Regions from separate parts of the Weizmannia acidilactici genome, predicted to be linked through region 2. Evidence: riboswitches for the same ligand, from Rfam matches in the RefSeq annotation. Region 2 holds a riboswitch; each other region holds the start of a gene.
The links. A riboswitch is a leader RNA that binds a small molecule or an ion and turns the genes downstream of it on or off. The one in region 2 is predicted to bind S-adenosylmethionine.

Region 1 (7,706 bases), on a different contig from region 2:
TATAACGGATCTTTCAGGAGCGACTTGTATTACCGCCTTAATGTGTTTCAGATTGAACTCCCGCCTTTAAGAAAAAGACCGAACGATATTCCTGAATTAGCGCAGTATTTTTTAATGCAGCTTAATCGGAAAAATCATACCCATAAAGCATTCACAACCGATACCATTCATATTTTTAAACAATATGAATGGCCCGGCAATATTAGAGAAATGGAAAACATCATCGAGCGGTGCTATTATTTATCAGGATTTAACCATCTTATTGGGCCTGAATTTTTAGACCCATATTTACGAAGCAGAAATGAAATCATACAGCAGGTTGGGAACATTGAAAGTGAAAAAACGGAAGAATATCCGGAAAAAAAACAGCTTTTAGTATTGTTGGAAAATAACGGATTTAACGTAAGCAAAGTATCTAGAATCTTAGGCATATCAAGAACCACTGTTTATAAAAAGCTGCGCCTATACGGGATCAGCTTGAAACGTTAATCCCCCGGCACGCACCGGACCGGGGGTGTTATTATTTCACCTTTAACTGTTCAAGCTGCTTGAGGATGTTGTCGAGTTCCGCATCGGCCTGGATGAGGGCTGCGGCGGTATATGCGCTTTCGACGAGGGCAGTGTCCATCAGTCGGATATATTTATCAGACATTTCCATCGCCATTTCCAAATTCATTTTTGCACTCCCGAGATCGTAGAAGGCAAAAACATCATCGGCTTCGTTTTTGGCAATAGCCGTATTGATTTTTTCAAAGCTTGTGCCAACGCCGCCGTCGTCCGTTCCGCCCGCGTATGTAATGGAAACGTCTTTGGCGGCTTCCTTTAGCAGTTCTGCCACGCCTTCCGCTATTTCAGGAATATGGGAAACAATCAAAATGCCGACCGCTTTTTTACTCATCCAAAATCCCGCCTTCCAAAAGTGCTTCAAACAAGTACCCGCTTGACACCGCACCCGGGTCAAGGTGCCCGACTGAACGTTCCCCGAGATACGACGCACGCCCTTTTGTCGCTTTCATTTCTTTCGTCCCGTCCACTGCGTTTTGGATCACCTCTTTTGTTAAGGCACCGGATTTGAGCGCTTCACATACTGGAACCCAGACATCGACCATTGTTTTTTCGCCTTTTTCCGCTTTCCCGCGCTTTTGGATCCCATCAAGGCCGGCTTTCACGATGGAGGCCACATCTTTTTCATCCTCCCCGGCCTGTTTTGCCATGGCAATCAGCGCGGAGCCGTACAGCGGGCCGGATGCGCCTCCGACCTTGCCGATGAGCGCCATCGCGGCCGTTTTCAACACATCCTGCACGGTTTCCAATCCGCCGGCCTGCAGTTTCTCCTCCATCGCCTGCACGCCGCGCGCCAAGTTTGAGCCGTGGTCGCCGTCCCCGATCGCGCTGTCCAATTCGCTCAAATAAGCTTTATTTTCATTAATTTTTTCCGCAAATGCATGCAGCCAGGCTGCTGCTGTTTCCGCTGTTAACATGCTGCCGCCTCCTTTATGCCCATGCTGGGACTGAAACCGGCTGTTTTAAAAATGCAAGCCAACCCTCATCTTCCAACTTTAAAAGTGTGAGGGAAATTCCGGCCATATCAATTGATGTCATCAAATTGCCGACCTTTTTAAAATCAACGGCAAGTCCTTCCCGGTCGAGAAGCGCATGGACATCATTCGTAAAAATATATTGCTCCATCAGCGGGGTGGCGCCGAGCCCGTTGACGAGCACCGCATACCGGTCCCCTCGCTTCCAGTTGAACGCTTTTTTCAGCTGGGCAACAAGCTCCTCCGCAATTTCTTTCGACGTTTTGATTTTTTCGCGCCGGTAACCCGGTTCCCCGTGAATCCCGATGCCGTACTCCATTTCATCTTCTTCCAGCTGGAAGCCAGGTTTTCCGACTTCCGGAACGGTTGCCGGCGAAACCGCAACACCGATCGTTTTGATATTCGGCACTAACCGGTCAGCCAATGCTTTGATTTCTTCAAGCGTTTTGCCTTCCGCCGCGGCCGCACCCAAAATTTTATGGACAAGGACAGTGCCGGCAACGCCGCGCCTCCCTGCCGTGTACGTGCTGTCTTCAACGGCGATGTCATCGTCGACAATGACTTTCTCTACTTTGATGTCCTCCATGTCGGCCAATTCCTGCGCCATGTCAAAATTCATCACATCCCCAGTATAATTTTTCACAATCAAAAACACACCGGCGCCCTGGTCGGCTTTTTTGATCGCCTCTAAAATCTGATCCGGCGTCGGCGAGGTAAACACTTCACCGCAGACGGCCGCAGACAACATCCCTTCCCCGACAAAACCGGCATGGCTCGGTTCATGCCCGCTTCCGCCGCCGCTGACCAGCCCTACTTTTCCTTCATCCTGGAAAGTGCGGTAAATCACACCCGTCCCTTCAATCCGTTCCACTTTCCCTTCATTGGCATACACAAAGCCGTTGAGCATTTCGTCCACCACATTTTTCGGATCATTCAAGATTTTTTTCATGGCGCGTCCCTCCATATCGCTATGCACTGCGGGCAGGCTCCATTTCTACTTTGCCCGAAGCTGCATTTCTTGAAACCTTTTCTTTTATTATAACGCTTTCAAACCGAAAGAAAATTATTTTATTTTTGGCGCAGCATGACCATCCTATAAATGGACATAAGCACCTTTCATGCGGGAAGTTTTTTCCTGTGCTATAGTAAAATTTAAGCCCATTCTAGACAGGAGTGTTCGAATATGAATTCAGTCATTGAAACGATCCTCAACCACCGTTCAATCCGCCAATATGAAGACCGGCCGCTTTCGGATGATCAAATCCGCCTGATCGTCCAGAGCGCGCAGGCGGCGGCGACATCGCATTTTGTCCAAGCCTATACGATCCTCGGCATAAAAGATCCGGAGCGGAAGAAAAAACTTGCTGAATTGACCGGGAACCGGCATGTGGAAACATGCGGGCATCTTCTCATTTTCTGTGCTGATTTCCATAAACACGAGCTATCTGCCGAAATGGAAGGTGTAGATGTATCGGAGGCGCTACAAACAACGGAGAAGTTTATGGTCGGGCTCATCGACACCGCATTGGCCGCGCAAAATGCCGCGCTCGCTGCAGAATCAATGGGGCTTGGCATCTGCTATGTCGGGGGGTTACGCAACCGCTTGCCGGAAGTTTCGGAGCTGCTCCGTATCCCAAAATATGTTCTTCCGTTATTTGCGATGACAATCGGCTATCCGGCCAACCCATCCGGGAAAAAACCGCGCATGCCGGTTGAAAACATTTATTTTGAAGAAGAATACCCAAACGACGAAAATTTGCTGAAAAAACAGCTGCAGCAATATAACGAAACAATCTCGCAATATTACACCGAGCGTACAAACGGCAAACGGAGCGACACTTGGACAGGCCAAATGGCGCAGTTCTTCAAAGAACCGGCCCGCGCTTATATGAAAAATTATGTACAAAGCCAGGGGTTTGACAAAAAATAAGCATCGCACCTGCCACCTGCGCAAAGGGGAATGCGCAGGTTTTTTTACCATATGAAGAGTATATTAAAATTACTTTTTTTCTGTTAAAATAGAATACGATGCTTTAACACTTAAAAGCGTTCAATGAAAAAAGTGAAAAGTGAGATTGATAGATATGGAAAAAAATCAACAGCATTTGCAAAAAGGCCTGTCACCAAGGCATGTCCAATTTATCGCATTGGCCGGAATGATTGGGACAGGCATTTTTAAAGGAAGTTCGGATACAGTCAGCCTGGCAGGTCCGAGTGTCGCCCTCGCCTACTTCATCGGGGGTGTGCTTCTGTTTATCGTGATGTTGGCGCTGGGGGAAATGGCGCTTGTGTACCCGGGCCTGAACGTTCAAAACCTGATCCATAAAGCGTTCGGCAGCCGGATTTCCTTTATTATCGGCTGGCTTTACTGGATTAACTGGGTTATTGTCACGGTGGTTGAACTGATTGCGGCCGGCAGTTTTTTGAAATACTGGTTCCCGGGCGTGCCGCTTTGGCAGCTCAGTTTTATTTGCGCCGCGTTCATTATCGGGATCAATCTAATCGAAGTCAAATATTACGGCGAGTTTGAATTTTGGATTGCCGGCATTAAAATCATTACGCTGATCGCGTTTATTTTGCTCGGCGGGCTTATTTTATTCGGTTTATTCCCCGGGACATCTTCCACTTTGTCCAACTATACCGCGCACGGCGGTTTTTTCCCGCACGGCTTTGGCGGGACGTTCAGCGCCTTTCTTGTCGTCATGTTTTCCTACGGCGGGGCTGAACTGATCGGCGTGACCGTTTCGGAAACAAAAAACAGTGAAAAAGTGCTGCCGCAGGTGATTAAGCAAACCGTGGTGCGTGTGATGCTGTTTTACATTTTGCCGATTTTGATCATTTGCGGCATTATCCCGTGGAATCAGGTTTCATCCGCAGAAAGCCCATTTGTACAGGTTTTTAGCAGCACCGGCATTCCGGCTGCCGCACATGTTATGAATTTTGTGCTGCTGACTGCCGTTCTTTCTGCAGCCAATTCCGGCATCTATGCCACATCAAGGACATTGTTTAACATGGCGCAGTCCGGCGAAGCGCCGCGGGCTTTTCTAAAAATTTCCAAAAAAGGCATCCCGCACAGCGGTATTTTGTTGACCGCCCTGTTTATCCTGGCCGGCATTGTTTTGGCATATCTCACACCAGACCAAGTAATCAGCTATCTGATGGCGATCCCGGGCTTTACCGTGCTGCTTGTCTGGATGGCTATTTGCGGGGCGCAGCTAAAACTCCGGAAATCATATAAAAAGCGGCCGGCATTCCACGTAAAAGGATATCCGTTTGTAACTTGGATTGCGTTTTTGGCATTGGCGGGGATTTTTCTGGCATTTTTATTGGGCGGAAGCAGTAAAATCGGAACAACCGTATGCCTGATCATTTTAGCCGTGCTGATTGCCTTGTCTCTCCGGGTAAAAGAAACGGCTGAATAAAGCTTTTTGCTGCAACATCACAAAAGCCTTTCATATAATAAAGGAAAAGGCCATGGGTGGTGCAGAGATGAAGTTGTCGTTTCAAAACCTCCAGGAAAAAAATATGTCATTCGAAGAAGTATTTTTCCATATTGCCGCTTTTATGAAACTCGACCCGAAAGGCAATTACCGCCTAATGGTCGGGACGGATTCACAAGTGCACAGAACGTACACATTATTCATTACCGGCATTGTCATTCAGCAGGAACGGCACGGTGTATGGGCCTGCATCCGGAAAACGGTTGTACCGAGAAGAATGGACCATTTGCACGAACGGATTTCGCTGGAATTATCTTTAACCGAGGAAATTGTCGCTCTGTTTACGGAAGAAAAAAAGAACGAACTGATCGATATTATTCTGCCTTATTTGTACGAAGGCGCCTCTTTTACAATGGAAGGCCATATCGATATCGGCGCAGGCAGGCGGAACAAAACGAGCAATTTCGTAAATGAAATGGTCGCGCGCATGGAATCCATGGGCGTGGAGCCGAAAATCAAGCCGGATGCATTTGTGGCCTCGTGCTATGCGAACCGGTATACAAAATAAACTTTCCCCATAAGATAGATTGCAATCTTATGGGGCTTTTTTCTGTTCTTATATAGGGGAAAAGTAAGCAAACTTCACCTTTCATATAAATCCGATAAAAAAACTTACAATAATTCCATTGACTTTTACCAACTTTCTGATAAAATTGACATAACAACAGACTTATCAAGAGTGACGGAGGGACCTGGCCCAATGAAGTCCGACAACCTGCCAGCACACGGTAAGGTGCCAAGTCCAGCAAAATGGGGACCATTTTGGAAGATAAGCGAAATACATAAAACGCTGTCTTTCCGTAATGGCGGAAAGATTTTTTTGTAAATTGGCGTACAAATTTTCTTTCTTCCAATTTCCGCCCCTCCTATGCGCAATACTTCACTTGATCGAAAGGGGCTGATTTTATCGAAAGGCTGACGCTGGAAATTATTAAACAGGCAGAATTACCAAATATTATACGGTCAAGAAAGCGGGGAAATTGACAATGCAAAAGTTAATTGTTTTAGCACTTGTAGGTCTTGCCGCACAGCTGGTGGACGGATCCCTCGGGATGGGTTATGGGGTCACTTCGACATCACTGCTGCTGGCATTCGGGATTGCGCCGGCTGTTGCGTCGGCTTCCGTACATTTGGCGGAGGTTTTTACAACGGCGGCATCCGGCGTCTCCCATATGAAGTTTGGAAATGTCGATAAAGGTATTATATGGAAATTGGTTGTTCCGGGGGCTGTTGGTGCTTTTCTTGGGGCGACTGTACTCAGCCATCTTCCGGCAAGTACGTTAAAACCTTATATCTCCATTTTCCTTATTGCACTGGGCATCTATATTCTCGTCCGGTTTTTAATCAATGCGCACGGAACTCTGAAAATCAGAAAGAAATCGCGATCCAATGCATTTTTTATTCCGCTTGGTTTTGTTGCAGGGTTTTTCGATGCAACCGGAGGCGGCGGATGGGGGCCGATTGCAACGCCGGCATTGCTGTCAAGGAATGACATTGAACCCCGGAAAGTTATCGGTTCGGTGGATACAAGTGAATTTGCCGTTTCTCTTGCTTCCAGCATCGGCTTTCTTTTATCCCTCGGTGCCATGCAGATCAACTGGCTCTGGACGATTGCCCTGATGTTGGGTGGGCTGATCGCAGCGCCGATCGCAGCTTATCTTGTCAAAATCATGCCGGCTCATTTGCTTGCCGTGATTGTAAGCGGCATGATTGTGTTCAGTAATGTCCAAACTTTGTTGAAACTGGCCAATGCGGACAGCAGCTGGTACACCATCATCTATACGGCAATTGTTGTGATTTGGGGAATCCTGATTTTCTATACAGCAAGAAAACATAAACGGGCCGTGCCTGGTGTAGAAGTTGCAGAATAGAGCGGATAGAATCGGACAGGTTGCAAAAATTTGTCCGATTTTTCTTATTTTCAATTCAAAAAGAATTCCCCACAATAAAGAAACTTAATTTGATGGAGAGGATTGTACGATCGAAAAGGTACCGATTAAAGCACTTGAAAAAATGGCAAACCATGACTTGAGGAAGCGGGGGACAGGCCGCACGCTTGATTTCCACTAAAAATAAACCACCGGAGATGGAGGAAGCCGTTGCCGCATTTAAAAAATCGATGGGATACGATCCTGCCCGAAAGATATCCCACAAAAAGTAAAATGTGCTTTACGGTCCCCATTTTGATCCTTTGCCATCATCAGCATAATATCCTGATGGCTTTTTTAGTTCAAAAACGGCATTGCTTCTTTTCGGAACGGCTGCAAGTCGAAGCAGGCATGGACTATTTTTCTGCACGTTTTGCCAAACAAAACGCCCGGTACGCCGTTTCTCCGGCGTTCGTAATCAGTTTTTCAGCATTTGCAATTGCTTCGTTCAATGCTACCGGTTTTGGCACAGCATCAATGACCAGATCTATACCGTGTTCGTAAACCGCCTGCAGATCATCGTCGGCGCTGCCTGCAACAGCAATGACCGGTATACCGTATTTTTTGGCAAGCTGCGCGACTCCGATTGGCGCTTTTCCGTTCACCGACTGGTTATCTATTTTTCCCTCTCCCGTTATGACAAGATCAGCATCTTTTACATGCTGTTCCAGATTCACCAATTCAAGCACTTTTGCAATGCCGCGTTCCAGTTTCGCCCCGCAAAAAGCGAGCAAGCCGGC
Region 2 (7,706 bases):
CTTACCGCGTGGAGGATACAATGTCTAGAATCGCAGCCGCTTGCGGAATCAGCGGGTCGCACAGCTTTGTCACGCCGACCGCCATTATTTTTTCGCTTGATGGCGCTGAACTGACAAAACTGATCCGCATTTCCAACAGGTCAACAGACTTAAGGAAAGTCGACCAGGTGAACAGCATCTCAAGGAAGATCAGCAATCGCACGCTCACGCTCCGGGAAGCATATGACCAGTTAAAAAAAATTGAAAAAGAGGAAGAAGCCTACCCTCTATGGCTGCAGTTGCTTGCCGCTTCCATTGCGAGCGGCTGCTTTGTGATCATATTTTTAGGCGGCTGGGCGGATTTTCTGCCGGCATGTATTGTTGGCGGGCTCGGTTTCCTCAGCACACTTTATGTGCACCATTTCGTAAAGGTGCGGTTTTTTGCGGAATTTGTCGCTTCACTCGTAATCGGCATCACGGCATACGGCCTTGTCCAGGTCGGAATCGGCCGGGAATTGGATAAAATCATCATCGGTTCGGTCATGCCGCTTGTACCAGGGCTTGCCATCACAAACGCGCTGCGCGACCTTATGGCGGGCCATTTATTCTCCGGCGTCTCAAAAGGCGCTGAAGCATTTTTGACCTCTTTTGCGATCGGCGCCGGCATTGCCATCATATTAACGATTTTTTAAAAGGGTGATGTATGTTGTTCCAGCAATTGTTGACCAGCTTTTTTGCCTCGGCAGGATTTGGGATTATTTTTAACGCACCGAAAAAGTCGCTTGTCCAGTGCGGGATTGTCGGCATGATCGGCTGGGGGATTTATTTTTTGTTTTATATGTTCCAATTGAACGTGGTTTACGGCACGTTTATTGCGGCTTTTTTCGTCGGGGTCATCAGCCAGGTTTTTGCCCGCCTTTATAAAACGCCGATCCTGATTTTTACGGTCGGCGGGATTATTCCCCTTGTGCCGGGCGGTTTGGCTTATGATGCGATGCGGCATTTTGTGCAAAACGATTATAACGGCGCGGTATCGCTTGCCGCGAAAGTGCTGCTTTTATCGGTTGCGATCGCCATTGGTCTTGTGGCATCAGAAGTCACGAACCAGTTCATTAAAAAGATGCCGGATAGGCGGTCAAAATTTGTAAAATAAGCCGGATCCTGCTGTAAGGCGGGACGACTTTTTCTTTTTTTAGGCTGAAATTCATTTCAGTCCTCCCCGCCCGGCTACCCTTTACTGCTCTCGCCTATCCCGCAAATTTTGTGATCATCGGCTACAAAGACCTTGAACGTGAGCCATTCTAAAAATGTCCGACACAATTTGTACATTGACACGGGCAATGCCGGTTTTTATAATTAGTTTACTTAATTAATTAATTAATAAACAAATTAAATGTGAAAGGAGCGGCAGCCTTGGCAGATCAGGAGGATTTGTCGCAGGAGTTGATGCATACATTGTGGCAATTAAGAAAAGTGAAGCCGCATGCCTTTTTTTATTCCGGAGAGATGAAACCGAGTGAAATGCGCCTGCTATTGGCCGTCCATTCCGGTCCCCAGGATACCGGAATCAGCGTCTCGGAATTGGGCAGGCGGCTTCACGTCACTTCTTCGACCGTGACGCAACTGATCAATGAAATGGAAGAAAGCGGTTTAATTGTAAGAAAAACAGATAGGCGTGACCGCCGGATGGTGCGGGTCTTTTTAACAGAGAAAAGTAATCATGCTATCCGCCAGGTTGAAGAAGCGGCAAATCGTTTTTTTCGGGGATTGGTCAACCATTTGGGGGAAGAAGAAACAAGAAGATTTATTGCTTATTTAAAAAAGGCTTACCATTATTTGGATACGTTAAGCTGTTAAAGGAAGTGTCTACTCGCCTATGATAAAGTTATTTCGTTATCTAAAACCGTTTTGGATGCAGGTGGCGCTTGTCATCGTGCTTGTTTTTCTGCAGACGATGTCGGAACTGTACTTGCCGACATTGATGTCCGATATTGTCGACAAAGGCGTTGTAAACGGCGATGTGTCGTATATTTGGAAAATAGGCGGCTATATGCTCGCAGTGGCGGCAGCCGGCATGCTCTGCTCGATCGGGGCAAGTTTTTTTACGGCAAAATCGGCCACCGGATTTGGGCGTGTGCTGCGCAGTAAAGTTTTTTCCCATGTCGAAACGTTTTTCCAGGAAGAAATCAACCAAATCGGCACTGCTTCTTTGATTACGAGAACAACGAATGATATTTTCCAAGTTCAGCAGGTGCTGACGATTATGCTGCGGATGATGGTCATGGCGCCTTTAATGTGCATCGGCGGTATCATCATGGCCCTTACGCGGGATGTAAAACTTTCAGGCGTTTTGGCGGTGGCGATCCCTGTGATTGCAATTGTCATCCTTTTCGTACAGTCAAAAGCGATCCCGCTGTTTCAATTGATGCAAAAAAAATTGGATGCGTTAAACCGCGTCATGCGCGAAAATCTGACCGGCATCCGCGTTATCCGGGCGTTCAGCCGCACGGATTTCGAGAAAGAACGTTTTGACCATGCAAACGTGGATTTGACAAATACGGCAATCCGCGTCAATAAAATAATGGCCGTAATGATGCCGATGATGATGCTGATCTTAAATTTTTCCACAATTGCGATTGTCTGGTTCGGCGGGCACCGTATTGACAGCGGGGCGATGGAAGTCGGCGATTTGATGGCGTTTATCCAATATGCAATGCAAATCATGTTTTCATTCATTATGCTGTCGGTAATGTTTATTATGATTCCTCGTGCGTCCGTATCGGCGGGGCGGATCCGGGAAGTGCTCGATTTGAATACAAAAATCATCGATCCTAAAGAGCCAAAGCAGGCAAATGAAAACTTGTCCAGAACGATTGTGTTTGACAATGTGGCGTTCCGTTATGAAAATGCCGAACAGCCGGTGCTATCCAATATTTCGTTTCAGGCCGGTCCGGGTGAGGTAACGGCTATAATCGGCGGGACAGGATCGGGGAAGTCCACTTTACTGAACTTGATTCCAAGGTTTTATGACGTAACAGAAGGCAGGATTTTAATCGACGGGACAGATATCCGCGAGATGAAGCAGGAAGATTTGCGTAAAAAAATCGGGTTTGTTCCGCAAAAAGCGGTTCTGTTCTCGGGCACGATCGCGGAAAATATTCGCTACGGCAATCAGCAGGCAACAGATGCCGAAGTGGAGCACGCCGCAGAAGTTGCGCAGGCCGCCTCTTTTATAAAAGAAATGCCGGACGGGTTCCAATCAGTGATTTCCCAGGGTGGCACGAACGTTTCCGGCGGGCAGAAGCAGCGCCTGTCGATTGCCAGAGCGCTCGTGAGAAAAGCGGAATTTTATTTGTTTGATGACAGCTTTTCGGCGCTCGATTTTAAAACGGATGCCGCTTTGCGCAGGGCGCTCAAAAAGGAGACGGGAGAATCTTGCGTTTTGATCGTGGCACAACGGGTGAGTACGGTAATGGATGCGGATCGGATTATTGTGCTTGATGAAGGGAAAATTGCCGGGATCGGGACGCACCGCGAACTGCTGGAAACTTGCGGCGTTTACCGCGAAATTGTTTCATCCCAACTGGCAGAGGAGGAATATGCATGAGCGGGGAAACGAAACAAACGCCTCCTGTAAGAAGGGGCCCGGGCGGCCACATGATGGCAGGCATGCCTGCGGAAAAGGCGAAAGATTTTAAAGGTACGCTCAAACGGCTTTTAACGTATTTAAAACCGCAATGGCTGCGGCTTGTGACGGTGCTTTTTACGGCAATTTTAAGCGTCATTTTTACGATTGTCGGGCCGAAAATTATGGGGAAGGCGACAACAAAACTGTTTGAGGGTATGGTCATGAAAATGAAAGGCGTTCCGGGTGCCTATATTGATTTTGATTATATCGGCAAAATTCTTATTTGGCTGGTCGGGTTTTATGTGATCAGCTCGGTCTTTAGTTTTATTCAGCAATATGTGATGGCTGGTGTTGCGCAAAAAACGGTGTACCAGCTGCGTAAAGATGTCGAAGAAAAGCTGGCGCGGCTGCCGCTGAAATATTATGACGCCCGTCAGCACGGGGAAATTTTAAGCCGCGTCATCAATGATGTTGATAATATCAGTTCGACGCTGCAGCAAAGTTTGACGCAGCTGATCACATCGCTTGTGACGATTATCGGTGTCATTGTAATGATGCTATCGATCAGCCCGCTCATGACGCTGATTGTGTTGCTGACGATCCCGCTCAGCATCTTGGCGACGGCGTTTGTGGCGAAGCAATCGCAAAAACATTTTATCAGGCAGCAGCGGGCGCTCGGAGCGGTCAACGGCCATGTTGAGGAAATGTACACGGGCCACCAAATTATCCGCGCTTTCGGCCATGAAGAAAAAACGATTCGCAAATTTGAAGAACTGAATGATAAGCTGTATGAATCAGGCTGGAAGGCGCAATTTATTTCCGGGACAATGATGCCGCTAATGAATTTTGTCAACAATATCGGCTATATGTTTGTCGCTGTTGCCGGTGGCATTCTTGTCACAAAAAACAAGATTGAAGTCGGCGATGTGCAGGCGTTTATCCAGTATTCGCGGCAGTTCTCACAGCCGATTACACAAACGGCCAACATTGCGAATATCATCCAGTCGACGATTGCTTCTGCAGAACGCGTATTTGAAATTTTGGACGAATCGGAAGAAGTGCCGGATGCAAAAGATGCGAAAATACTTGCCCGTCCAAAAGGCGATGTCGTTTTCGACCATGTCCGCTTCGGCTATAAAAACGGCGAGCCGGTCATCGGCAATATGAATATTAATGTCAAGGCCGGCCAGATGGTGGCAATCGTCGGGCCGACCGGTGCAGGGAAAACGACACTGATCAATCTGCTGATGCGGTTTTATGAACTGGACGGCGGCAAAATTACCATTGATGGGATCGATATCCGCGATCTTAAGCGGGATAATTTGCGGACGACATTCGGGATGGTGCTTCAGGATACGTGGCTGTTTAACGGCACGATCCGCGACAATATCGCTTACGGCCGTGAAAATGCTACGGAAGAGGAAATCATCCGGGCAGCAAAAGCGGCGCATGCCGACCATTTTATCCGCGTGCTGCCGGACGGCTATGATACGGTGCTCAATGAAGAAGCAACAAATATTTCCCAAGGGCAGAAGCAGCTTTTGACTATTGCCCGCGCGATTCTCGCCGACCCTGCAATTTTGGTTTTGGATGAAGCAACAAGCAGCGTTGATACGAGAACGGAAGCCGCAATCCAAAAGGCGATGGCCCACCTGATGAAAGGGCGCACGAGTTTTGTTATCGCCCACAGGCTGTCGACGATCCGCGATGCCGATTTGATACTTGTGATGAACCACGGCGATGTGATCGAACAGGGTACCCACCAGTCCCTGCTTGAAAAAGGCGGCTTTTACGCTGATCTTTATTACAGCCAGTTTGCGGCAGGAAGGCAGATTGGTTAAAAAGTTACTTCAGGATATAATGAAAACGGGGCTGTCCCAAAAGTTGGTTAACTGACTTAGGGACATCCCTTTTTCATGCAATGTAAAAATTATCAGAGATTGTTGATGATCGCGAAATTCACTCGCTTTCCTCACGCGTCGTGAGCCTCCTCGCTCGTCCCTCAAGCGCACTGGGTCTCTTCTTGCTCGCTTTTCCCGCAGGAGTCTCGTGAATTTTGCGATCATTATCAAACTACTTTTCAGTGCTTTGGGACAGCCCCTTTTAGTCTGAAAAACAGCATAAACGAACATGCATCGCCGGGCTGTCTTTCTTTAAAATCAGAATCTGATGATTTAATCATCAATACAGGAATGTCTGAATGTTGGACAACGTAATGGCTGACGCTGCCAAGGAATTCCTTAATGCCGCTTCATCCCCTGCTTCCCATGGATGATCAGGTCGCATTATAGGAAGAATTATATTTAATCGTACCGGCAAACCACCGTCTGGCCGGGATCGAGGAAATAGATTTAATAGAGGTGGCAGACGAACCGTTTATTCTTTTTAAGGATGACACTGCACTTCGAGAGGTCATTGATAAACTATGCGTTGAGGCGGGTTTCGAACCAAAGGTGGCCTTTGAAGGATTGGAGGAACGAACTGTCGCAGATCTTGTTGGAGCTGGTTTAGGTGTAGCGCTTATTCCGTTTATCCCCGATGTGAATGAAAGTAAAATCTCAGTCATACGGGTACGAAATCTCCAATGCTCCCGCAGAATTTACATGGTGTGGAAAGCGGAAGGCTATATGTCCCCGGCAGTTACATCTTTTAAGAACTTTATCATTAAAAATCTGTAAATCGTTTTAAGCTGACGGATCATAAAGCGGTGTAGGATGACAAATTCAAAGTTTTGTAGTATGATTAATATGACAATTGAAAATTCTTATCAAGAGTGGCGGAGGGAATGGCCCAATGAAGCCCGGCAACCGCAGATGTCTATCTGAAAGGTGCTAATTCCAGCAGGATTGATTCCTGAAAGATAAGAGGCGTTTGATTGAAAACTTCTTCTTATCGGGGAAGTTTTTTTTCATACATACACAAAGGAGAGGAACAACAGATGAAATACGGCTTTTGGCTGCCGATTTTTGGCGGATGGCTGCGGAATGTTGAGGATGAAAACATGCTGCCGACGTTTGATTACGCGAAAACAGTGACCCAGTCTGCTGAAAAATGGGGATATGACACGACTTTAATCGCAGAACTCTACTTAAATGACATAAAGGGACCTGAAAGCGATTCGCTCGAAGCATGGTCGACGGCTGCTGCACTCGCAGCTGTTACGGAAAAAATCGAAATTATGGCAGCAGTCCGCCCCGGTTTCCACAATCCGGCCGTTACCGCAAAAATGGCGGCAAACATTGACCGCATCAGCAACGGCCGCTTTACCTTAAATGTTGTTTCAGCATGGTGGGAAGGCGAAGCGAAGCAGTACGGCGGCATTTTCACCGCCCATGATGAGCGCTATGACATGACGGAAGAATTTGTGGATGTGCTGAAAGGAATGTGGACAGAAGAGACGTTTTCGTATGACGGCCGTTTTTACAAAATTGAAAATGCGCATCTTGCGCCAAAACCGGTGCAAAAGCCGTATCCGCGTCTTTATGCGGGTGGGGAAAGCGAGCGTGGCAAGCAGGCAATTGTGAACGGTTGTGATGCTTACGTGATGCACGGCGGCACGGTGGAAGAACTGCGCGCCAAAATTGCGGACATGAAAAAGCGACGTGAAGCGGCAGGCAAAAAACCGTTTGAATCGTTCGGCATGGCGGCTTATGTGATTTGCCGCGATACGGAAGAAGAAGCGCAGGCGGAACTGGCCCGGATTACGGATGTAAAGGAAACGAGCGGGTATGCCGGCTACAAAGATTTTGTCAGCAAATCGCAACTTGAGCAGCAAGTAAAATTGTATGATTATTCCGTCTCCAACCGCGGGTTGCGGCCGAATTTAATTGGCACGCCCGAGCAGATTGCTTCCCGCATCAAGGAATTTGAAGATGCCGGTGTTGATTTGCTGTTGTTGCAGTTTTCCCCGCAACTGGAAGAGATGGAACGTTTTTCAAAACAAGTCATGCCGTTATTGGAATAAACAAAAACTGGAAAATAGGAGGAAACTGCGTGGCTAAGATTTATGTTTTGCATGAAAATCAGGAATGGACGGACCATTTGGTAAAGAGGTTCGAAGAATTGGGCCTGCCTTATGAGCTTTGGTTCTTGGATGAAG
Region 3 (7,706 bases), on a different contig from region 2:
ATCCCTTCCACCTTTTGGTGCAGCTTTTCTAAATTTCATATCATCCTCCGGTTCATCGTATCTTAATTAAATTTTAGCATTATAAATTCACAAAAAAGTAAAATTTGACAGGGGATGGTGATGTTCAATCATAACATTGATGGTCAACTATACGTAGAATTTCTGCAGCAACATCATAAGGAAGCGTTATTTAATCTGATTGACAGACAGGTGAAATGCGACTGGCATTCAGGGACTGCATGATTTCGCACCAAGACAAGAACAGCGGAACATCCAGTTAAAAGAAGTATTGGAAACATTACCATTTGATATCGAAAACCATGTGGAAGATAAAAATGAATATATGAGGGCGGTTGATGAAAAAGTGAAATATTCGTGTTTAAATTAAGGGATCCCGTTCCATTTTCATATTCTTTTTTCAATTGTTTATCAAACCGGATTTCCGTTATGGTAAAATTTAGACAAACAGTTTAAAAAGGAGCGATGATGAATGGCAAAGGGCGTTGTCGTTTCGGTAAATGTTGGCAAACCGCAGCCACTGCCGTATAAAAAGAAAGTTGTGCAGAGCGGGATTTTTAAAGCACCGCAGGACGGCCCGGTTTTTTTAGCAAAAATCAATTTTGAGGGCGACGAGCAGGCGGATATCGTCCATCACGGAGGCGAAGACAAGGCGGTCTGTGTCTATATTGCTGACCATTTTCCTGTATGGGAAAAAAAGTTCAACCGCACGTTTGAACCCGGGGCGTTCGGCGAAAATATTACACTTTCCGGGCTGACGGAAGCGGATATACATATCGGGGATGTTTTTCAAATGGGGGAAGCGGTTGTACAAGTGTCCCAGCCGCGTGAACCGTGCTATAAAATTGCGGCAAGATACGAATTGGATCGTTTTCCGGCTGATATCATAGAAACCGGCTATACCGGCTTTTACATGCGCGTCTTGAAAGAAGGCTTTGTCCAAAAAAATGATCGGTTCATTTTGCTGGAAAAAGGGGAAAAGCAGCTTTCCATTTTGTATCTCAATCAAATCAGATATCATGATAAGACGAATTATGCTGCGATGGCGGAAATTTTAAGCGTAGAAGCGCTGGCCGAAGCTTGGCGGAAGCCGTTTCGGAAATTATTGTATCAACAATAAGTGGAGAGGAAAACGATCTGTTGGACATTAAAATTCTTGATGATTTTTCACAGGCAAATTTGGATGAAATGGTAGAAATCTATCAATCTGTCGGCTGGAATAATCATACGAAAGCGATCATTACACAGGTTTTTCAAGCAATGTGACTGCATTGGCGTCGGAGCAGGATTGTCGGTTTTGGCCGGGCACTGTCAGACTGCGTTTTTAATGCTGCCATTTACGATGTCGTCGTACACCGCGATTTTCAAGGCCGCGGCGTCGCAAGGTACATCATGGAATATTTGCTTCGTGAACTGCGCGGTGTTTCCTGCGTCCATTTGATCTCCACCATCGGGAAATGAAGCATTTTACCGAAAATTTGGCTTTAAAAAAATTAAAACCGGTATGGCGCATTATCTTCGTGAAAGCTTGGCGGACGAGTATTTGGAATAACCTTACATGAAAGGGGAGAAAGCACATCCAAATTATGGCCGAAAATAAAGTTTTACACACGGGTCATCCAATCCGCTATACGCATGCCAAAACAGATTCTGATCGGATTTGCTTCATGTTCTCCGGCGACGGGTATACATACGAAAAACCGCTCCTTTACTATGCTACGATGGTGATGTTGGAAAACCGTATCGATGTTGTCCAGATCCATTACGCGTATGAAGCCGATCTGCTGAAAAAGCCGCTTGAGGACGTTACGGAAACGCTTATGGCTGACATTGATACGGTGATCGAAGAAGTGCTCCAAAACGGGGAATATCAAGATAGTGTTTTTCTCGGAAAGTCGCTCGGGACGATTTCCATCGCGAATGCACTGATGAAAAGGCAGGGTTTTTCCGGTTCGAAAATTTTGCTTACACCGCTGTTAAATATTGTACCGGTTTTTGAATCGCTTTTGAAAAGCGGACATGCCGGCCTGCTCGTGATCGGGGATCAGGACCTGCATTTTGATATTGACAAAATTGAACAGCTGCGCCAAACCCGTTTTCAAATCGAAGTGATCCCGAACGGCAACCATTCTTTGGAAATCGGCGAATTTGATACGCCAGCGTCCATTTCTGCTTGGCCAATATAATGGAAAAAATAAAAGAAGCAGTGCATGAAGCATGCATTGCTTCTTGAAGGCGGCTAAATGTACTTTTCTAAAATGATTTTGGCTCTTTCGTCCAAATTGTAGGCAGTTGTTTAAGCGAAAAATATTTTAGGTGTAAGCTCTCGCCGTCTTCCATGGCCAATTCGCCTGTGGCCCCTTCAGCGATCTAAACGCCGATGACATTGTTATTTCATCTCTGTTTGGATACCGGAAATATAATTCTTTTCCGGGCAACAGATCAACAAACCGAAAAGATGCTTTCGCGCAGGCCGGTTTCCTCATACAATGCGCGGGCTTTCCGTTTCTTCAAAACTTTCACCTATTTCCATCGCACCCGCCCGGAAACTCCATTCTTTTGTATCGGAGCGGAACTGGAATAACATCTCGCGCTTTTCGTTCATGACAATGACGGTTGAGCCGGCGAAAATAATTGGTATGCTTACAATAAATTTTCTGGATTCTTTTACATATTCAGCCGTGATTGCCCACTCTTTCTAAAGTTTTTTTACCAACAGTATTTCATCCCGGATCGGTATTCTGTTGTCTGCAATAAGCGGGATCCCCGGCTTTCTTTTTCTTGCCTCTTCACCGGCATTTATAAACAATTGGCCAACCTGTAACCCTTTTTTTGGTAAAACTTCAGCGCATGCAAATTATCATTCGTTGTGATCAGTTTGATTTGCGAACATGATTTTTCTTTTTCCGCTTTTTCAACTTCCTTCAGGAGGGCGGATCCGACTCCTTTGTCTTCCACGATACTGTCCAGTGAGATCATCTCGCATTCGTTTTCTCTTATTATATAAGTAACTAAACCAATCATCTTGTTATCTTCGCTGACTGCGGCAAAACCATCCAGTTTGTCACATTTATATATGCCGCTTGAAATCACCATTTCCGAGCATCCCAATGTTTGGTAAAAAATGCACTTACAACAGCTTCCGGCATATCGCTTTTTGGAATGACATTCATTTTCCCACCCCATTATTTTTATAGCTTTAAGTTATTTTGATATTCCATTTCCCAACCGCTTTGCGGCAGGGGCTTTATCGGCAGCATGGTGCCCAGGAGCGCGATAACTGCACATCCAATAAAAATATAGCATATGGAATCTTACCTGTTGATGATCGCGAAATTTACGAGACTCCTGCGGGATAAGCGAGCAAGAAGAGCCCCCTCGTGCTAAGGTACGAGCGAGGAGGCTAGCGATGCGTGTGAAAAGCGGAAAGTGCGTGAATTTCTCGATCATCAACATTCTTCGATAAAAAAGGACCCCTAAGTCTGTTTACCGATTTTTGGGCCAGCCACGTTAGAGGAAAATTTTCCCGAAGAAATGGTTTTAAGAAGCTTTGTCAGGACCGTTCGAGCAAAATAAAACTCCTGAAACAGTCCTTAGAAGCTTTATAAAGACCATTTGAGTAACATTTCTGCTTAAAAGGGGCTTTTGGGCCGGCACCGGTAATGATGGCGGGAAGGCCGCGCCCGTTCCCGTGGGGTATAAACATCTTCCCATTAAATATTACCGAACTCTCAACAAAATTAAAAATGCCAACTGTATTTTTGCACATTATTTGGTACAATTATTAAAAAATGCGAGATGAATAAACATGGTTAATCAACTTTCATTAAAAGAACACTTAGAGCAGCTAGAAGAAAAATTATTACAGCCGGAAGTCCGGGGATCACGGGAAGAACTAAAAAAATTGCTTGCCGACAATTTTTTCGAGATCGGCAGTTCCGGAAAAATTTTATACAAAAACGAGGAAATCGGGGAAGAGGGAATCGGAAAGGTGGAAATGGTTTTGAGTGATTTTGAAATCCATCCCTTGTCCGAAGAAATTGTACTTGTGACTTACCATATTTTTAATAAAGAAAACGGGCAGCATTCCCTGCGCAGCTCGATATGGAAGCATACAGAAGGCAAGTGGAAGATGCGTTTCCACCAAGGAACGAAGACGGGTGATTCAAACTGACCATCCGAACCGCGGAACACAACATTTATAAGACAATTTCCAAATATGTTTTCGAAAAATAATTGACTATTGGGCAAATTAACTATATAATAGTTTTCAATGATTTCTAAATAATTTTTATTACTTCTTATCAAGAGAGGTGGAGGGAAGGGCCCTTTGAAACCTCGGCAACAGGTTGAAAAACACTGTGCCAATTCCTGCAGACATTTGTCTGAAAGATAAGAATAGTTGAATCGCGTGGATCGCAACTCTTCTTATCTTTCGGTAAGAAGGGTTTTTTAGTGGGATAGGCACAAAAACAAGGAGGTAGCTGTTACTGCAAATCCAAGTAAACATCCCTGTCTATTTGGATTAAGAATCGATAGATAACACAAACATACATATAAGGCATTGCGATAAAACAAGTTTGTGTGAGGTGGAAATCTTGCCATTAAGCGTACAAAACAGCCCATTTAGTAAAGAACAGGCAGAACAATTGAACCGATTGCTGGAAACCTTATCGGATCAGCAAAAATTGTGGTTGAGCGGTTATTTAACTTATCCGCTCGCTGAACAAGCGGCGAATGATACAGGTTCCGTTGCAGTTGCGGAAAAAACAGTGCAGCTTGCTACGAAAGAAGTTACGGTTCTTTACGGTTCAGAGACCGGAAATGCCCAGTCCCTTGCCGAAGAATTTTCCGCTAAGTTGAAAGAAAAACAGTTCAAAGTATCTTTTTCACCGTTGGATGCTGTAAAACCGAGAGATTTAAAGAATGCCAAACACCTGTTGATCATCACAAGCACTCAGGGAGAAGGGGATCCGCCGGACAACGCCTTATCTTTTTATGAATTGATCCACAGCAGAAAAGCCCCGAAACTGGATGGAGTCAAGTTTTCTGTATTGGCACTCGGGGACCAGTCTTATGAATTTTTCTGCAAAACCGGAAAAGATATCGACAAAAAATTGGAAGAGTTGGGCGGAGAACGGTTTTATCCGCGTGTTGATTGCGATGTCGATTATGAGGAATCGGCAGCGGAGTGGTTTGAAGGCGTTACAGGCGTGCTGGAGGCGTCCGAAAGCCTGTATCCAGCAGGCGGAGAGACTGCAGGGGCAGCTCCAAAAGCGCAGGAAACCGCTTTTTCAAAATCCAATCCATTCCATGCGGAAGTACTTGAAAATATCAATTTAAACTGGGAAGGTTCGAATAAAGAGACACATCATCTTGAATTGTCGCTTGAAGGATCAAACTTCACGTTTGAACCTGGGGACAGCATAGGGATCTATCCGGAAAATGAACCGGAACTGGTTGACCGGCTGATCCAAAAGCTGAACTGGAACCCTGAGGAACCGGTCACGATCAATAAAAAAGGCGATGTCCTGCCGATAAGGGAAGCTTTGCTTTACCACTATGAAATTACGAGATTAACAAAACCACTGCTCCAGCAGGCGGGAACGCTTTTCGAAAACAGCGCTTTGGCGACATTGCTCGAAAAGGAAGATGAGGCAAAAGCTTATCTTAACGGCCGTGATCTGGTCGATTTGGTGGAAGATTTCCCGCCGCAAAAAGTGAAACCGGAAGTTTTTGTGAAAATCCTCCGGAAAATGCCGCCGCGGCTTTATTCGATCGCAAGCAGTTATAAAGCGAATCCGGACGAAGTGCATCTTGTGATTGCCTTAGACCGGTTTGAGGCAAACGGAAGGCTGCGTTCGGGCGTCTGCTCCGGGCAAATTGCCGGCCGGGTTAAGCCGGGCGACCGCCTGCCGGTTTACGTCCACCGGAATCCGAATTTCAAACTCCCGGCTGACCAGGATGCGCCAATTATCATGATCGGGCCGGGCACCGGTGTCGCGCCGTTCCGTTCATTCTTGGAGGAAAGGGAAGCGGAAGGCATTACCGGAAGAACATGGCTGTTTTTCGGCGACCAGCATTTTTCGACCGACTTTCTTTATCAGCTCGATTGGCAAAACTGGATGAAAAACGGTGTGCTCGAGCGGATGGACGTTGCTTTTTCCCGCGACCAGGAGGAAAAAGTATATGTCCAGCACCGGATGTTTGAAAAGAGCAAAGATTTTTATGCGTGGCTGGAAGACGGTGCCTATGTTTATGTCTGCGGCGATGAGAAGCATATGGCTCGCGATGTCCATGAAGCTTTGATCGAAATTCTTGAAAAAGAAGGAAATATGACGAGGGAAGAAGCAGAAGGTTATTTAAAAGACATGCGCCAGCAAAAACGTTACCAGCGTGATGTTTATTAACAGAAAGGAGCAGAATAATGTCTGGTAAAAAACTTGATCCGCTTGAAACAATAAAAGAAAACAGCCGATTTTTAAGGGGAACAATTGCGGAGGGACTTAAAGACACTTTAACCGGCGCCATTTCGGATGACGACAATAAATTGCTGAAATTCCACGGCAGCTACCAGCAGGATGACCGCGATGTCCGCAATGAACGGCGCAAAAAGAAACTCGAGCCTGCTTACCAGTTTATGGTGCGGGTACGCATCCCGGGCGGCGTTGCGACACCGGAACAGTGGCTCGTAATGGATGAACTGGCCCATAAATACGGGAATGGAACGTTGAGAATGACTACGCGGCAGACTTTCCAAATGCACGGCATATTAAAAAAGAATTTGAAACAGGCGATCCGGGAAATGAACGAGGCGCTGATGACAACTTTGGCCGCCTGTGGGGATGTCAACCGCAATGTGATGTGCAATCCGAATCCATACCAGTCGGATGTGCATGCAGAAGTGTACGAGTGGGCGAAAAAAACGAGCGACCACTTGCTGCCGAGGACTTCCGCTTATCATGAAATTTGGCTGGAAGATGAAAAAATCATCGACACCAAAGAAAAGAACGATTCCGAACCGCTTTACGGCCCGACGTACCTGCCTCGAAAATTTAAGATCGGTTTTGCAGTGCCGCCTTCCAATGACGTTGATATTTTTTCACAGGATTTAGGGTTTATTGCCATCTTAAATGACGGTAAGCTGGAAGGGTTTAATGTCGCAGTCGGCGGCGGGATGGGGATGACCCACGGGGATCCGAAGACTTATCCGCAGCTTGCGCGTATCATCGGTTTCTGCGCGCCGAACCAGGTCATTGAAGTGGCGGAAAAAGTTGTATCCATCCAGCGCGATTACGGCAACCGCGCAAACCGGAAAAATGCGCGCTTCAAATATACCATTGATGCGCGGGGCCTCGACTGGATCAAAAATGAGTTGAATGAAAGGCTCGGTTGGGATCTCGGCGAAGCTCGCCCGTTCCATTTTGACCATAACGGAGACCGTTACGGCTGGATTAAAGGCGACGGGAAATGGCATCTTACGTTATTTGTCCAAAGCGGAAGGATCAAAGATTTCGACGGTTATCCGCTGATGACGGGACTGCGTGAAATTGCAAAAATCCATCAAGGTGAATTCAGGCTTACGCCGAACCAGAATGTCATCATTTCAAATGTGACAGATGAAATGAAAGGAAAAATAGATGAGCTGGTAGAAAAATACCATTTAACGGACGGCAAGCATTATTCCG

Region 1: linked by a shared signal. The riboswitch ahead of GBH70_RS09455 (sulfite exporter TauE/SafE family protein) and the one ahead of GBH70_RS10300 (LLM class flavin-dependent oxidoreductase) in region 2 are both predicted to bind S-adenosylmethionine.
Region 3: linked by a shared signal. The riboswitch ahead of GBH70_RS13150 (assimilatory sulfite reductase (NADPH) flavoprotein subunit) and the one ahead of GBH70_RS10300 (LLM class flavin-dependent oxidoreductase) in region 2 are both predicted to bind S-adenosylmethionine.

Annotation. Positions count from the first base shown of each region.
Region 1 covers NZ_BKZR01000022.1:6,640-14,345, reverse strand. Annotated here, with positions in the region: gene GBH70_RS17190 (sigma-54 interaction domain-containing protein) at 1-489, shown strand, start outside; gene dhaM (dihydroxyacetone kinase phosphoryl donor subunit DhaM) at 521-898, opposite strand; gene dhaL (dihydroxyacetone kinase subunit DhaL) at 891-1,481, opposite strand; gene dhaK (dihydroxyacetone kinase subunit DhaK) at 1,495-2,487, opposite strand; gene nfsA (oxygen-insensitive NADPH nitroreductase) at 2,722-3,468, shown strand; gene GBH70_RS09465 (amino acid permease) at 3,623-4,960, shown strand; gene GBH70_RS09460 (ribonuclease H-like YkuK family protein) at 5,028-5,546, shown strand; SAM riboswitch class I at 5,706-5,814, shown strand; gene GBH70_RS09455 (sulfite exporter TauE/SafE family protein) at 6,025-6,909, shown strand; gene GBH70_RS09450 (glycerate kinase) at 7,323-7,706, opposite strand, start outside.
Region 2 covers NZ_BKZR01000025.1:15,681-23,386, forward strand. Annotated here, with positions in the region: gene GBH70_RS10265 (threonine/serine exporter family protein) at 1-671, shown strand, start outside; gene GBH70_RS10270 (threonine/serine exporter family protein) at 686-1,132, shown strand; gene GBH70_RS10275 (MarR family winged helix-turn-helix transcriptional regulator) at 1,393-1,836, shown strand; gene GBH70_RS10280 (ABC transporter ATP-binding protein) at 1,856-3,586, shown strand; gene GBH70_RS10285 (ABC transporter ATP-binding protein) at 3,583-5,448, shown strand; partial or broken gene GBH70_RS17205 (universal stress protein) at 5,781-5,889, opposite strand; partial or broken gene GBH70_RS10295 (LysR substrate-binding domain-containing protein) at 5,911-6,285, shown strand; SAM riboswitch class I at 6,369-6,474, shown strand; gene GBH70_RS10300 (LLM class flavin-dependent oxidoreductase) at 6,546-7,571, shown strand; gene GBH70_RS10305 (ATP-grasp domain-containing protein) at 7,601-7,706, shown strand, end outside.
Region 3 covers NZ_BKZR01000039.1:19,154-26,859, forward strand. Annotated here, with positions in the region: gene GBH70_RS13120 (hypothetical protein) at 1-11, opposite strand, end outside; gene GBH70_RS13125 (MOSC domain-containing protein) at 491-1,138, shown strand; partial or broken gene GBH70_RS13130 (GNAT family N-acetyltransferase) at 1,159-1,570, shown strand; partial or broken gene GBH70_RS13135 (alpha/beta hydrolase) at 1,605-2,251, shown strand; partial or broken gene GBH70_RS13140 (GNAT family N-acetyltransferase) at 2,717-3,191, opposite strand; gene GBH70_RS13145 (nuclear transport factor 2 family protein) at 3,827-4,192, shown strand; SAM riboswitch class I at 4,317-4,417, shown strand; gene GBH70_RS13150 (assimilatory sulfite reductase (NADPH) flavoprotein subunit) at 4,617-6,428, shown strand; gene cysI (assimilatory sulfite reductase (NADPH) hemoprotein subunit) at 6,446-7,706, shown strand, end outside.